DNA from 2 places in the Aliikangiella aequoris genome. Region 2 is predicted to be linked to the other one. Evidence: riboswitches for the same ligand, from Rfam matches in the RefSeq annotation. Region 2 holds a riboswitch; the other holds the start of a gene.
What was found. A riboswitch is a leader RNA that binds a small molecule or an ion and turns the genes downstream of it on or off. The one in region 2 is predicted to bind thiamine pyrophosphate.

Region 1 (7,399 bases), 990 kb from region 2:
GACTCTGGTCAATCCACAAAGTATTCAAAACTAATACTAGCAACAGGCTCAAATCCAGTTATTCCCAATATCCCGAATACTAGCCTCAAGGGAGTGCATCAGTTTAGGACGCTTCAAGATACTAACCGACTGCTTAGTGAAAAAGAAACAAAAAAAAAGTTTTATATTGTTGGTGGCGGTCCATTAGGTCTAGAAACAGCAATGGCTCTAAAAACACCAAACAACCAAGTGACTTTAGATGTTCGCTCTAAACTACTCAATCAAAACTTTAGTGAACAAGCTCAGACAATTTTAAAAGACTATATTAATGCATCCGGTATTGAAGTGGTTCAAGGTAATCCGATTGCGTCGGTGTGTGGAGCACAACATGTTGAAGCTGTTGAGTTAACCGATGGCGCTAGAATAGCTTGCGACTGTTTAATTTTTTGTGTTGGAGTTCGGCCTGAAACAAGCTTAGCTAAGCAAGCGAATTTAGCGGTGAGAAATGGCATAGTTGTTGATAAAAATATGCGCACTAGTGCACCAGACATTTACGCAATTGGTGAATGCTGTGAGTTTGAGTTTTCGACTTTTGGCGTTGTAGCTCCGGGTTTTAAACAAGCGGCGGCTTGCGTAGAAGATATTTTTGGTAGTGAAGGCTACTTTGAAAAAGAGGAAGAAAATGTTCAAGTTAAATTTAGCGACTATACCACCGCTTACTTTGGCGAGTTAGATGTAGAAGGGAGCCAAACATATACTTATAGCAATCGCCTTAAAGGCATATACCGTAAATTGGTTGTGCTTGATGGCCATTTGGTTGGTGCCATCATTATAGGTAATTGGGATGAGCAAAATGATATACGAGCCATGCTTAATGATAAAACTAAGCTTAAGCATCGCCAGTATTTGGCGTTTCAAAAAAATGGTACGCTTTTGCGCGAGCAAAATAAAACGAATATTAAAGAGCTACCTGAAGATTATATTATTTGTCTTTGTCAGAACATTACTCGAGGACAGCTTAGTCAAGAAATTGAAAGTGGTTGTAGGACGGTAGAAATATTAGGTGAAAAAACTAAAGCAGGCACTGTCTGTGGTTCTTGTAAGCCGCTTTTACTTAACCTGCTCGATACGCCCGCACCTAACTTAGTCATGCGTCATCAAAAAGCGATTTTATACACTTCAATTTTTTCTATCATTGCAATACTTGCGTTAGTTTTCTTCGAACCACTATCTATTGCCGATTCGGTACAGTTTAGTTGGCACATTGAAAAACTATGGTTTGATCCATTTTGGAAACAAGTTAGTGGTTTTACGTTATTAGGGTTTTGCTTTATTGCGACCGCACTTGCTGCCCGAAAGCGAATCAAGCGGTTTAATGTAGGGCATGTGGATAGTTGGCGCTTTGCTCACTCTATTATTGGTGTTGGCGCACTATTTGTGTTGATGATTCATACTGGTATGAGGTTAGGCAACAACTTAAATTTTGCACTGATGTTTGTATTTTTGCTAGCGACCACCACAGGTTCTTTAGTTGGTGTTTTTATGGCTAGAAACCATCATTGGAGTGATCTTAAACTTAGAAAACATCGCTTGTGGTGGTCCAGAGTTCATTACTCATTGCTGTGGATGCTTCCGCCATTAATCTTTTTCCACATTCTATCTGCTTACTATTTTTAAGAAGTATAATGAAAAAATATAATAAAAAACTCGGCGTACTTCCTTTAGGAATTTTCTTTACTATTGTTATAGGTGCAGTACTGGCCTTTAATTTATTTAAAGGTGATAAAACTTATTTTTTAAGTGGTGATACTTCGCATGGGCACTATCAAATTGAACTTAAATGTAATGCTTGCCATGTTGATTCATTTTCTTCTGCAGATGATATGCAAACGGCGTGTGAATCTTGCCATGCCAAAGAGCTTGATCGAGTAAGCGACAGCCATCCTAAAAAAGTATTCCAAGATCCTCGCAATGCTGAGCTGCTAGAAAGTTTAGATGCACGCTATTGTGTATCTTGTCATCGCGAACATAAGCCGGAAATTACTCGAAAAACTGGCGTGACTTTAGCTGAAGATTTTTGTTTTCATTGCCACAAAGACGTTACCTCTGAAAGAGAAAGTCATGCAGAGTTTAAATTTGACTCATGTGCTAACTCGGGTTGTCATAACTACCATGATAACAGCATGCTTTACGAAAAGTTTTTAACCAAACATTTTGATGGACCCGATCACAAAGAAAAGCAGTTATTACCGGACAGAACGAATTTTAAGCGTTGGCTAAAGAAGCACAAACTAGAGTTGCCGCTTGAAGTGGATAAAGCTGATTTCAACAAAGCTGAGTTAGCTAATGTAGAGGTAAAGAACCTGCAAGAGTCTTATACACAAAAAGGTTGGCAAACTGCCGAGCAGGAATGGAAATTGAGCGTCCACGCTAAAACGGCGGCTAACTGCTCAAGTTGTCATTTAAACGAACTAAAAAGTGATAAAAATTCGCAGCACTCAAGCGAGTTTTGGCAATTTGATCTAAGTAGCGCAGAGGTAGTCAAAAAGTGCGAAAGCTGTCATAAAAAGCAGGTAAATGATTTTGAACAAAGTAAACATGGCATGCGTTTACCTCAAGGCTTATCTGCACTTACCCCGCAGCAAGGGCGGCTCGATTTAAATTCACACCGGAATCAGGAACTAAATTGTAATAGCTGTCATAAGCCCCATTCGCTGGATGTTTCTTTTGCTGCAGTTGAAGCTTGTCTAGGTTGTCATCAGGATAATCATAGCGAATCTTATTTGTTGACACCGCATTATCAACTTTGGAGCAAGGAACAAAGTGGCCGGCTGCCAAAGGGAAGCGGAGTGAGTTGTGCTAGTTGTCATTTACCTAGAATTAAAAAAGGCCGTAATGTACATGTTTCGCATAACCAAAACGAGAATCTAAGACCCAATACCAAAATGCTTAGAAAGGTTTGTATGAACTGTCATGGGCTGGAGTTCTCGTTATCTGCTTTGGCCGATGAAGCGCTAATTGAAAATAACTTTTCTCGTGCGCCAGATAAAAATCACCCAGCAATTCAGTTAGTTAAAGAGCGAATAGAACAGAAACAAAATAAATAGAGACATTAACAGGAGAAAGAAATGAAACTATCGATAAGAAAACTCACAACGGTGCTTGTTTTACTTGGAAGCGCAAACGTTTGTTTCGCTAAAGAAGTTAGCGTAAAGAAAATGGCTGATGCTATTTTTGCAGTAATTGAAGCTGATAGAGCTGTGTATACTCAAAAGGTCGTGCATCGCCTCCAAAATGAAGACGAAGTAATTACTGCAGAAGAGCGTTGGAAAGAAGAGAGTGCTTTGCCGCTTCCAGCGCAAATGCTGCGAATGTCTGCGGAAAGAGTTAATGAAAAAAACACAGGTTTTAGCTTTGCGCTGCTGTCTAGTTTTGCCATTAACAAGCAAAACAAACCGAGAACACCGCTAGAAGTGAAAGCGATGGAAGCAATAGAAAAGAATAAAGCTAATTTTTATGGTGAGGAAAAATTAGGAGATAAAAACTATTACACCGCGGTGTATCCAGATATTGCCGTTTCTAAAGCCTGTGTTGACTGTCATAATGATCATGCCGATAGCCCCAAAACAGACTTTAAAATTGGTGACACTATGGGTGGCCTAGTGATTAGAATTCCTCTCGACTAAAAGCTGCATGCTACTGTGCTTTAAAATTAATTCCAATTTGGGTTTTAGTTTTGAGCACAGTGTCCGCTTATCTTATATCGGCCATGAGTGTACTCATCGGCTTGATACACTATATTGCTATTACAAAAACCGCTTGCTTTTAGTTTTTTTGCCAAGCGCTTATGAGCTTGTTCTTCCATTTTAAATTTAAGTGATACTAATCTGTCCTGAGGATCGTCAGTTAAGGCAAGATTTTGGTTGCTACGCGCTCGAGCCGTGCTTTCGCCTGTTTGATAATCATGAATAGCTTGCTGCTCATTGTTAAGTTGAATCTGAGTACCCTTTAACGCCAGAATAAAGGAAAAAGAAGGTAGTTTATCTGCAGATTCGAATGTATAGAAGCTTTCACTAAAAGGGTCAGCCCTTTTACTAGAGCAGCTAAAAAGCATAGCGAATGTTATCGAAAGTAACATAACTTTTAGCATGAATAAGTATTTTTGTTGTGGCATTTTTGTCGCAAACTATTTTTAGGTAAGTAGATTTCTGGTTCTATGATAGCGAGTTAAGCCAATAAAGGCCAACCTATTCCAGGACGAAAACTTAGTTTGCTTTATTTTAAAGCTTGATTATAATGCCCATGAGCTCTCGGGGTGCCTTTAGTTTTTAAACTAACCTTGGCTGAGATGTGATTTGAGTTATTTTTAGCTATTTCACAAACCCGTAGAACCTGATCCGATTAGTATCGGCGTAGGGATGAGCGAGCGAAGTAATCTCATTGTATTAAAAGTCTGTAAAAGGCTTTAGTGCTTTTGGGCTACTTCTCGCCTCACTATGCTAAATGATTAAACAGTGGGGAATATAAATGAACGATAACTCAATCACGAGTTTTAAGTCAGACTCTGAAACTAATACCGCAGCAAGCCCAACATCTTACCAAGTAAGCTCGAACACGAGTAAAACTTCTTTAAAAGCTAATAGTCTTATTACCCGAACCCCCTTGCCCGCTAGCGAAAAAACTTATCTAGTGACGCCAGTTTTTAAAGCTGAGGTTGCAATGCGAAAAATAAACTTAAGCGATGCGACATCGGTTACTGTTTACGATACTTCTGGCCCCTACACCGATCCTAGTTGTGAAATAGATGTCCATAAAGGTCTAGCTGACATACGTTCAAAATGGATACAAGCCCGTGGAGATAGCGAACTCTACCATGGAAGAGGCGTAAAAGCTTTAGACAATGGGCATAGCAGTTCTAGTAAAGCGTTTCAGTTTTACAATGCGGCGTTACAGCGTCAGCCTCGAAGGGCGAAGCAGGGTGAAAACGTTTCGCAATTACACTATGCACGGCAAGGCATTATTACTGCTGAAATGGAATATGTCGCGGTTAGAGAAAATCAAGCGCGTGAAGCATTACAAAATGAATTTACTACCCAAGAGCGTGAACAGCGACTTAAAGGCAATGCTTTGGGCGCTAATTTGCAACCCATTACCGCAGAATTTGTACGCGAAGAAATTGCCGCTGGAAGAGCGATTATTCCCGCAAATATTAACCACACTGAATTAGAGCCTATGATTATTGGGCGAAATTTTTTAGTAAAAATTAACGCTAATATCGGTAACTCTGCGGTCACCTCGAGTATTGAAGAAGAGGTTGAAAAGCTAGTTTGGTCAATTCGTTGGGGAGGAGATACCGTCATGGATCTTTCAACGGGTAAGCATATTCATGCTACGAGAGATTATATTATTAGAAACTCACCCGTTCCTATTGGCACCGTACCGATATATCAAGCGCTAGAGAAAGTTAATGGCGTCGCAGAAGACTTAACTTGGGAAGTGTTTAGAGATACCTTAATTGAGCAAGCAGAGCAGGGGGTTGATTACTTTACCATTCATGCAGGTGTTTTATTGCGTTATGTTCCTTTAACCGCTGATAGAGTGACCGGTATAGTTTCGAGAGGCGGCTCAATCATGGCGAAATGGTGCATTGCTCATCATCAAGAAAATTTCTTATATACCCACTTTGAAGAAATATGCGAAATCATGAAAGCCTACGATGTTAGCTTTTCATTGGGGGACGGGTTACGCCCAGGTTCGTTGGCCGACGCAAACGATGCAGCACAATTTAGTGAGCTAGAAACACTTGGTGAGTTGACAAAAATAGCTTGGAAGCATGACGTACAAGTGATGATAGAAGGGCCAGGTCATGTGCCAATGCATATGATTAAAGAAAATATGGATAAACAGCTAGCACATTGCGATGAAGCACCTTTTTATACTTTAGGTCCGCTGACAACCGATATTGCTCCGGGTTACGATCATTTTACGTCGGGCATTGGAGCAGCAATGATCGGATGGTATGGTTGCGCCATGTTATGTTATGTAACACCGAAAGAGCATTTAGGTTTACCCAACAAAGACGATGTTAAAGAAGGGATTATTACTTACAAAATAGCTGCGCACGCGGCAGATCTCGCTAAAGGACATCCGGGAGCTCGCTACAGAGATGATTTACTTAGTAAGGCCCGTTTTGAGTTTCGTTGGGAAGATCAGTTTAATTTAGGTTTAGATCCTGATCGCGCAAGAGAATACCATGATGAAACTTTGCCAAAAGATTCGGCCAAAGTGGCGCACTTTTGTTCAATGTGTGGACCTAAGTTTTGCTCCATGAAAATTAGCCAAGAAGTACGCGATTATGCTGAAAAAGGCATGCAGCAAAAATCTGCAGAGTTTAAATCGCAAGGCGCTGAAATTTATGTGCAGCAGGAATAGCTAAAGTGAAACCAAGCAAGCAAACAATTGCAATTGTTGGTGCTGGTATCATTGGGCGTATGTTGGCGCTACAACTTGCCAATCAAAAGCACCAAGTTACTTTGTTTGAGCGCGAGTCAGAAAAATCACAAGCTGCAGTTTCGTTTACTGCTGCTGGAATGCTTACACCTTATTCTGAATTAGAAAACTGTGAGACGCTGATTTTTCAATTGGGCATGCGCTCTTTACAATTATGGCCAAAAATTATTGACTCGCTTCAAACTGACTGCGGGTATTTTCAACGCGGTTGTATTGTTGTTGCTCACCCTGGAGATCACGCAGACTTGCTCCGTTTTAAGCAGCAGGCATCGCGCGACTTTTGCCAAACTTTAAACAATGAAAACGTCGTTCAAACAACTTTAACTAAGGACGATTTAGCCAAGCTTGAGCCAGAACTATGGGCAAAGTTTTCGAGTGGTTATTATTTTTCTAAAGAGGCTTGGTTATCTGCACATAAGACGATGGCTGCGATTTTAGCTCAGCTGAAAACGCTAGGAGTTAAGACTCGATTTAACTGCGCGGTTCAACAAATTGAATCGCAAAAGATATACTATGACAAGCAAAGCCAGACTTTTGACTGGGTGATCGATTGCCGAGGGTTAGCGGCAAAAGAAACTATCCAAAATCTGCGAGGAGTGAGAGGTGAACTCATTTTGCTGGATGCACCTGAGGTTAAACTTAGTCGTTTAGTTCGGTTAATTCACCCTCGCTACCAACTGTATGTGGTGCCCCAGTCGAGCCCAAATCAATACATTATAGGCGCAACTCAAATAGAGTCAGACGATTTGCGCCCGATTAGTGTGCGCTCTACTTTAGAGTTGCTTTCTGCGGCTTATAGTATTCACAGCGGCTTTGCTGAAGCCGCTATTTTAAACACAAAATCTCACTGTCGCCCAGCCATGCCAAATAACTTACCTTTAGTGCACATAAACGACAAATTGATTCAAGT
Region 2 (7,399 bases):
AGTAAATTGAGCTTTCGCTTGCTGGTAATTGTATGCTCAAGGTTGAGTCGAGAGAATTCTATTTGCTGCGGGTGGCAGTCGATAGAAATATTGTCTAATACCCAATCATAAAGCGGTCGATGATCTTCAAATTCAAGCGTACACAGCGAATGAGTCACGCCTTCTATGGCGTCCGAAATACAGTGTGTAAAATCATAAGTAGGATAAATGCACCATTTGTCTCCGGTACGAATATGGTGCTGACGCTTTATACGATATATCGCCGGGTCGCGCATATTCATATTAGGTGATGCCATGTCAATTTTGGCGCGCAATACTTTTTCGCCGTCTGCAAATTCGCCCGCCTTCATGCGCCGAAACTGATCTAAATTTTCTTCAAGGCTTCGCTCGCGATAAGGGCTGTTTTTTCCGGGCTGTGTTAAATTACCGCGATAGCTGCGCATTTCTTCTGCGCTTAACTCATCTACGTATGCCAGCCCTTTTTGAATGAGCTCTTCTGCATAAAGATAAAGCTGATCAAAATAATCGGCAGCATGGCGAATTTCGCCTGACCATTCAAATCCTAACCACTTGACGTCTTCTGCAATAGCTTCTGCGTAAGCTGCTTCTTCTTTGGCTGGATTAGTATCATCAAACCTCAAATTACATTGACCTTGATAGTCGTTAGCAAATCCAAAATTAATACAAATAGACTTTGCATGACCCACATGTAAAAAGCCATTGGGCTCTGGTGGAAAGCGAGTTTGCACTTTTTGATGTTTACCCGACGCCAAATCGGCTTCAATGATATGTCGGATAAAATTCGCTGGTTTGGTCACTTCGGTACTCATTTTAAGTCTAATTCTCTGCTGTATGGTCGAAAGTTGAGCGCACAAAACGCAATATTAAAGCCAATAAAATGTAGATATGGCCTCAAAAGCGTGATTTTACCTTAGATAAGCTAATTCTCGAAGCTCTTAATCAGATTATTTAAGCATGGCTTTTAGGTGACTAAACTAGGCGTAATGATATGCATGAGTTATAATCTCGGCTAATTACCCTGAGGGGCGGCTAGAATTAGCCTGAGAAGTAACGTTATTGAAGTTAAATAACTTGAACCCTTAGAACTTGATCCAGTTAATGCTGGCGTAGGGACAGGGAAGTGCACCTCTAGAGTTATTCGTTGCTTAAAAAAAGCTAGCGTCGTGCAGTTTCTTACTTCCTACCCCAAGCTACATAGTGAAATCATTTGGAGTAGTGGTTTATGAAGTCCACCTTAGCCGTATCAACTTGCCTTATCTTAAGTCATTCTTGCTTACCACAAGCCTTTGCGCAAGCGCAATCTGAGCCGACCGTAACAGACGAAAACATTGTTGTAGTAACCGCTGATTTCAGAGATAAAAGTGTATTGCGCCTGCCGACTAGCGTGAGCGTTTTGTCTGAAGATGAGTTAATTAAAAATAATGCACATCACCTTTCTGACGTATTGAACTTAGCCCCTAATGTTAATTTTGCTACAGGGGCATCAAGAGGTCGCTTTATTCAAGTTCGTGGAATTGGAGAAAGAAGTGAGTTTTCTGAACCTGTAAACTATTCTGTGGGCGTGGTTCTTGATGGTATTGATATGACAGGAATCGCGTCTGCGGCTACTTTAATCGATACTCAACAGGTTGAAGTTTTGCGTGGCCCACAAGGTACTCTATATGGCGCTAATGGGCTTGCTGGATTAATTAATATTGTTTCTAATCAAGCTTCTGCCGAGCCAAACTTTAAAGTTTCTGCTGGTGTCGAAAGTCATTCGGGCTACAATTCGCAAATTGTCGCTACAGGCCCAATTACCGACGCGTTACTCTATCGCTTTGCTGTTGGTCAGTATGCAAGTGATGGACACATGAAAAATGTGTTTTTACAAACTGACGACACTAACAATATTGATGAAACAAGTGCTCGTTTAAAGCTTTTTTATCAACCTAGCCAAGACTTTCAATTAGAAACTAATTTTATTTTTGCCGATATTGATAATGGATATGATGCTTTTAGTTTAGACAGCAATTTCAATACTTATTCTGATGAGCCTGGTTTTGATAAACAAAGCACTAACGCTTTCTCGGTAAAAGCGCAGTGGAGTTTAGACGAAACTTTAATCCAAACTTTAGTAAGCCGTGCAAACTCTGACTCAGAATATGGTTATGACGAAGACTGGAGTCATCCTGCAATTTGTGAAGGTACGGCTTGTGACTCAGATTTGTTTGGGTTTGATTGGTGGTATTCATCATTTGACAATTACATTCGAGAGAATACTAACAATAGCCTAGATTTACGTTGGTTATCCAACTCAAATAGTCAACAGAGTAATTGGGTTGTCGGTTTATACGCGCGCCAGCAAGAGACTCGTTTAATTCGAGAATATACTTTTAACACCAGTGATTTTAATAGCGAGTTAAATAAAAACAATTATGCACTCTATGGGCAAGTTGAATCGCCTCTGGGCACTAAGTGGTCATTGATTTCTGGCCTAAGGTTCGAGAAGCAACAAACTGACTATCAAGATAACAATGCAATCTTAGCTAAGGGCAGCGAAAACTTTTGGGGTGGAAAGCTGGCTATAGAATATGCTTTTGCTCGAGAGCGCATGTTTTATTTATTATTGTCGCGAGGTTACAAAGCTGGTGGTTTTAATAATCGTCCTGAAATACCAGCCTCAGATCGCGCATACGCGACAGAATTTATGTGGAACTTAGAGTGGGGTGTCAAAGGTAACTGGTTAGAAGATAGAGTGATCTTACAGTCTAGTGTTTTCTATCAGCATAGAAAAGATATTCAATCGAAGCAATCAAGAGTGACTTCGCGTGCCGATGGCCGATTATTAACCGAAGGCGGCGAGTGTCCTTGTGATTTTAATGATTACATTAAAAATTCAGCGCAAGGTATTAGCTACGGGCTCGAGTTTGAGTTGCAATGGCTAGGTTGGGACGACGCGAGTGTTTATACCAGTGTTGGTTTGCTTCACACAGAGTTTAAAGATTTTAGTAGCTTTACTCACAACTTGGCCAACCTACAAGTTGAGCCACCAGTACCTTATAATTTAGATGGTAGAGCTGTGGCTCACGCGCCAGAGTATCAAGCAGTCGTTGGAATTGATTATTTTATTAATGATAAATGGACTTTAACACCTCAGCTGGAATTAAAAGACGAGTTTTATTTTTCTGACCGTCACCAACTTAAATCTCGCGATTATACTAAGTTAAATTTAAACTTAGCCTATCAAGCTGAAAGTTGGTCGTTAAATGTTTTTGTTAATAATGCAACTAACGAAAAAATTCAAACACGTGGATTTGGTAGCTTTGGTAATGACCCTAGAAAGTTCTATGAAACCGAGGGTTATTTCCAGTTTGCGGCCCCCAGAGTCTATGGAATAAGAGCTAGCAAAAGTTTTTAAAAGTCAAAATCAAAACACAAAAAAGGCAAAAACATGCGGATTTCTCTAGAGTTAAGTTTATATCCATTGTCTGACGATTTCTTATCCATTATTAAAGAAGTTGTAGAAATGCTCAATGCGCAAAGCGATGTTGAATGCGTGACCAATAGCATGAGTACTCAAGTGTTCGGCGAATATGATGCGGTAATGAGTTTATTAAACAAAGTAGTTCGTTTTTCTTTTGAAAAGTATGGTAAGCAAGTTTTTGTCGCAAAGTTTTTAAATGGTGACGTAGCAGCAAGCCGCGTAGTTGAATAACAAAAAACACAGAAGAAGTCAGTTGTGATTGAAAACCTTATTCAGCAAGTCATTGTTACGAGTCACTGGGAATGGCTAGCGGTTGTCCTTGCTGTTTTCTATATTTTTCTTGCCATTAAGGAAAGCGTTTGGTGTTGGCCCGCGGCATTTTTAAGCACCGCTATTTACGCGGTACTTTTTTTTGACGTTAGTCTCTACATGGAATCTATTTTAAACGCGTATTATTTACTCATGGCAGTTTATGGCTGGTATCAATGGTCTTTTGTTAAAAGTAATGAGTCTACCAAACCCATTGTGAGGTGGTCTCTAAAGTCGCATCTATTGTTGAGCGTTAGTCTATGTGGTGTGGTTTTGGTCTCGGGCTTTTTACTTGAAAAATATACTGACCAAGATTTTGCCTATTTAGACTCATTTACAACGTGGTTTGCTATTGTCGCCACTTATATGATGGCCAAGAAAGTTTTAGAGCACTGGATCTATTGGGTTGTAATTGACGCTTTTTCTATCTATCTTTACCTTAACAAAGGCTTCGCGTTAACCGCTTTGTTATTCGCGGTTTATACGTTTATGGCAATCACTGGCTGGATACAATGGAAAAAACACTTTGAAAACTCCAACCCAACCTAATTGGTGGCCATACTCGGCAACTAGTTGGCAACAATTATCGGTTGTAGTTGCTACGCTTGACGTTAGTTGTTTAGAAGAGCTAAGCAATGAAGCCAATTGGCGGCCGCAAGCTGGTGGCGTGACCAATTTTAATTATTGCTTAACTTTGGGTCATAAAAAGTTGTTTGTACAAATGATCGACGCAAGCAAGCTAGAGCGGCTGCCGCAAAAGAATTTTTACCCTATTTGTAAACTATTATCACATAATCAAAAAATTCAACCTTGGTTAGCAAAATGTTATTTAGATGCCGCAGAAATTAGAATTTTTGAATGGCTAGATGCGATGCCGTTAAGTGCGGAATATTTTGATGATTCGCAAAACATAGATCAGTTGTGTTTATTTTTAAGTTACTTACATGCAGATATTGGTACTTTGCCAATTTTAAATATGAAAGCTCATCTGCAACACTATTATGATTTAGCTGTGGCTGCGCACCCAGAAAAAGAAACCACTTATACTCAATATTTAAAGCAAGGGTTAATCTTTAGTAAAAGTTTTGTACCAAGTAAAACCTGTCATAATGACCTATCTCCAGGCAATATTCTTAAAGGGGACTCGCTCTATATTATTGACTGGGAATACTGCTGCATTAGTGACCCTTTGTTCGATTTGGCAGGCGTTAGTTTAAATTTCAATTTAAATTCTGAACAAGAATTGAGACTACTGAAGTGTTATTCAAATTTATCTTCTACTTTTTTTCATAAAGACAAGTTCTATGAAATGAAGTCTTTATATGATCTAGTTTGCAAACTATGGGATGAAACGCAATAAAGTTTTAAAAAGCCTCGGTTTTACATTTTTCAATCATTTTGCTAAACCAATAATACGATTTATGGACTATAGTTATAGTGTGTTTCTGGTCTGATGAGTATGCATTATGAGAAGTTCAAATTATTTACGACAAGCCAAACGACGCCAAAACAGAGATGTTGCAGCGGATGCCACAGGCTATATGCCAAATGATCAAATTATTGGTAAAGATACTCTCGCTAGTATGATGGATGTGACAATAACCACCGTAGAGCGTTGGATTAGAGATGGAATGCCAGTGGAGCAGCGGGGATCGCAATTGCAAGAATGGGTATTTAATTTATCCGCAGTAAAGCAATGGCATCAAGAAGCTAATCAAGATTAAAATTTTTTGTGTAAAAAAGCCATTGTAACGAATTACAATGGCTTTAATTTTTGCTTCTTTGTATTAAGGAGCTAGCTCGACTACTTCTTCAACTAAGTCTACAAGGACACTTCCAGTTAACGGGTTTACAGTAAATGCTAACACCTGCTCCTCTAAGCTTGGTTGTGGCTCAACTTCTGCATCAGCCATTTGTTGCTGACTAGTGGTTGAACTTTGGCGTTGCTTATAAGCCGTAACTTTTACTCTAAAAGTAAATAGTTCGTGCGCTGTATCATCAAATTTTAAAGTACGCACTGCCGAAGTTTCTCCCGCAGAAAATACTTGATCATCTCCGAGCGAATTAGAGTAACTAAAAAACGCACCGTTTTTTCCTCTGCCATCGCCGCCGTGATCAGCATTGAGTACTTTTACCGTACCAGTTGACGACTTCACTTTGAAAACTTTCATTTCCATTAAAGGCACATAGTCAGTATTTGACTTGTTTAGTAAAGCAAGATCAAGACTAAATACACCATTAACTAAACTCACGTTGGAAATACTCGAGTCAACTTTACTAGTAATATTTTTTTTACTGCGTCTATCGACTAGTACTTCAACAGCCTCACTCGGTGGCGACACATAAAAACCTAGCTTGCCGTCGAATAATGCTTTAACTCGATAATAGTGTACGCCGTTAGAAACATCGTTAACGGTATACTCGGTGGTAGTTGCATCGACCGAGCCAAGCAGAGTGAAGTTTTCGCCATCGCTTGAATGCTCAATTTCAAAAGCTCGCTCGCCACCATTTGGCATCCAGTTAAGGGTAATTTCGCCGTCAAAATCTACACTTTGATTTTGGTTGTTAACAAAGTCAGCAGCTGGCTGTGAAAGTGATGGAGCGATGCCACCCAGTTCTTGAGTGCTATTTAGTTGAAATGCAACTGGTGCATTAGCCCAACCAGATACGCGATAAGTGTAGGTTCCTGCGCTAGAAACATTAGCTTCAATATGCTCAGGTCCACCGGCATTAGTTGAAGCGCCAATTTGGTTGCCGTTAGGGTCTAGTAAAAATAAATCAATGTCATCTATACCATTGCCATTATAAGTTAAATCACCAACTAAGCGGAACGCAGCATCTGTCACTTCAACAGGAAAGTCGATATAAGTGGCACCTTCCACTGCTGCTGCGTTATTGTCACCCGCTAATAAGCTGCCGTTAAAAGTTTCGCTTTGCGTACCAACAACTGCAGCAGGCTCACTCATCGTGGGTTTAAGATAAAACGGCATGCGCAAGCTTTCACTACCATTGCTACTTTTAGCAACCACATACCACATCATTTGTAGTGGTGATGTATCGCCATTGCTTCTAGTTTGCATTGCTTGTCGAATTTTATCGCCGTCGATTTCTGCAACAACATCAAAAGTTGCGGTATCGTTGCCACTAACACTAACGCTCGACTTTGATAGTCGCACTGAAATGCCGTCGATTTGTAGTTCTCGATTATTAGCAATGCTTAGCTCATAAGTGGTTGGCTCAGAGTTTAACCCTTGCATCGTTACAGTCACTGGAGCGCTATTTAAAATGCGATTATTAACCACCGGAAGGGTGGCGTAAGAGTAACTTGCTAAAAACTCTGGTTCAATGATGCCGTCACCAGGTATACCCATGATTGCTCGAGTTTTCGCAGCGGCATTAACATCAATTAGGCCAGCACCTTGCGCTAGAATACTATCATTTTCAATGCCATCTGCTTTGGGTGTGTCATCGGCAAAGCGCGGGTTTGTTGCCGTGTTCATTAGCGCAGCTCTTACCGTTGCGACTGACCAGCTAGGGTTAGCTTGCAGCACTAATGCTGCTGCACCAGCAACATGAGGAGAAGCCATACTAGTACCGTTAGCCGAT

Region 1: linked by a shared signal. The riboswitch ahead of thiC (phosphomethylpyrimidine synthase ThiC) and the one ahead of ACUR5C_RS14225 (TonB-dependent receptor) in region 2 are both predicted to bind thiamine pyrophosphate.

Annotation. Positions count from the first base shown of each region.
Region 1 is NZ_CM132298.1:514,057-521,455, forward strand. It holds gene ACUR5C_RS02335 (FAD-dependent oxidoreductase) at 1-1,656, shown strand, start outside; gene ACUR5C_RS02340 (ammonia-forming cytochrome c nitrite reductase subunit c552) at 1,665-3,086, shown strand; gene ACUR5C_RS02345 (Tll0287-like domain-containing protein) at 3,108-3,665, shown strand; gene ACUR5C_RS02350 (hypothetical protein) at 3,710-4,153, opposite strand; TPP riboswitch at 4,281-4,415, shown strand; gene thiC (phosphomethylpyrimidine synthase ThiC) at 4,507-6,411, shown strand; gene thiO (glycine oxidase ThiO) at 6,417-7,399, shown strand, end outside.
Region 2 is NZ_CM132298.1:3,271,841-3,279,239, reverse strand. It holds gene ACUR5C_RS14230 (glutamine--tRNA ligase/YqeY domain fusion protein) at 1-830, opposite strand, end outside; TPP riboswitch at 1,033-1,151, shown strand; gene ACUR5C_RS14225 (TonB-dependent receptor) at 1,244-3,418, shown strand; gene ACUR5C_RS14220 (YkoF family thiamine/hydroxymethylpyrimidine-binding protein) at 3,452-3,715, shown strand; gene pnuC (nicotinamide riboside transporter PnuC) at 3,740-4,342, shown strand; gene ACUR5C_RS14210 (phosphotransferase) at 4,320-5,153, shown strand; gene ACUR5C_RS14205 (hypothetical protein) at 5,260-5,517, shown strand; gene ACUR5C_RS14200 (S8 family serine peptidase) at 5,581-7,399, opposite strand, start outside.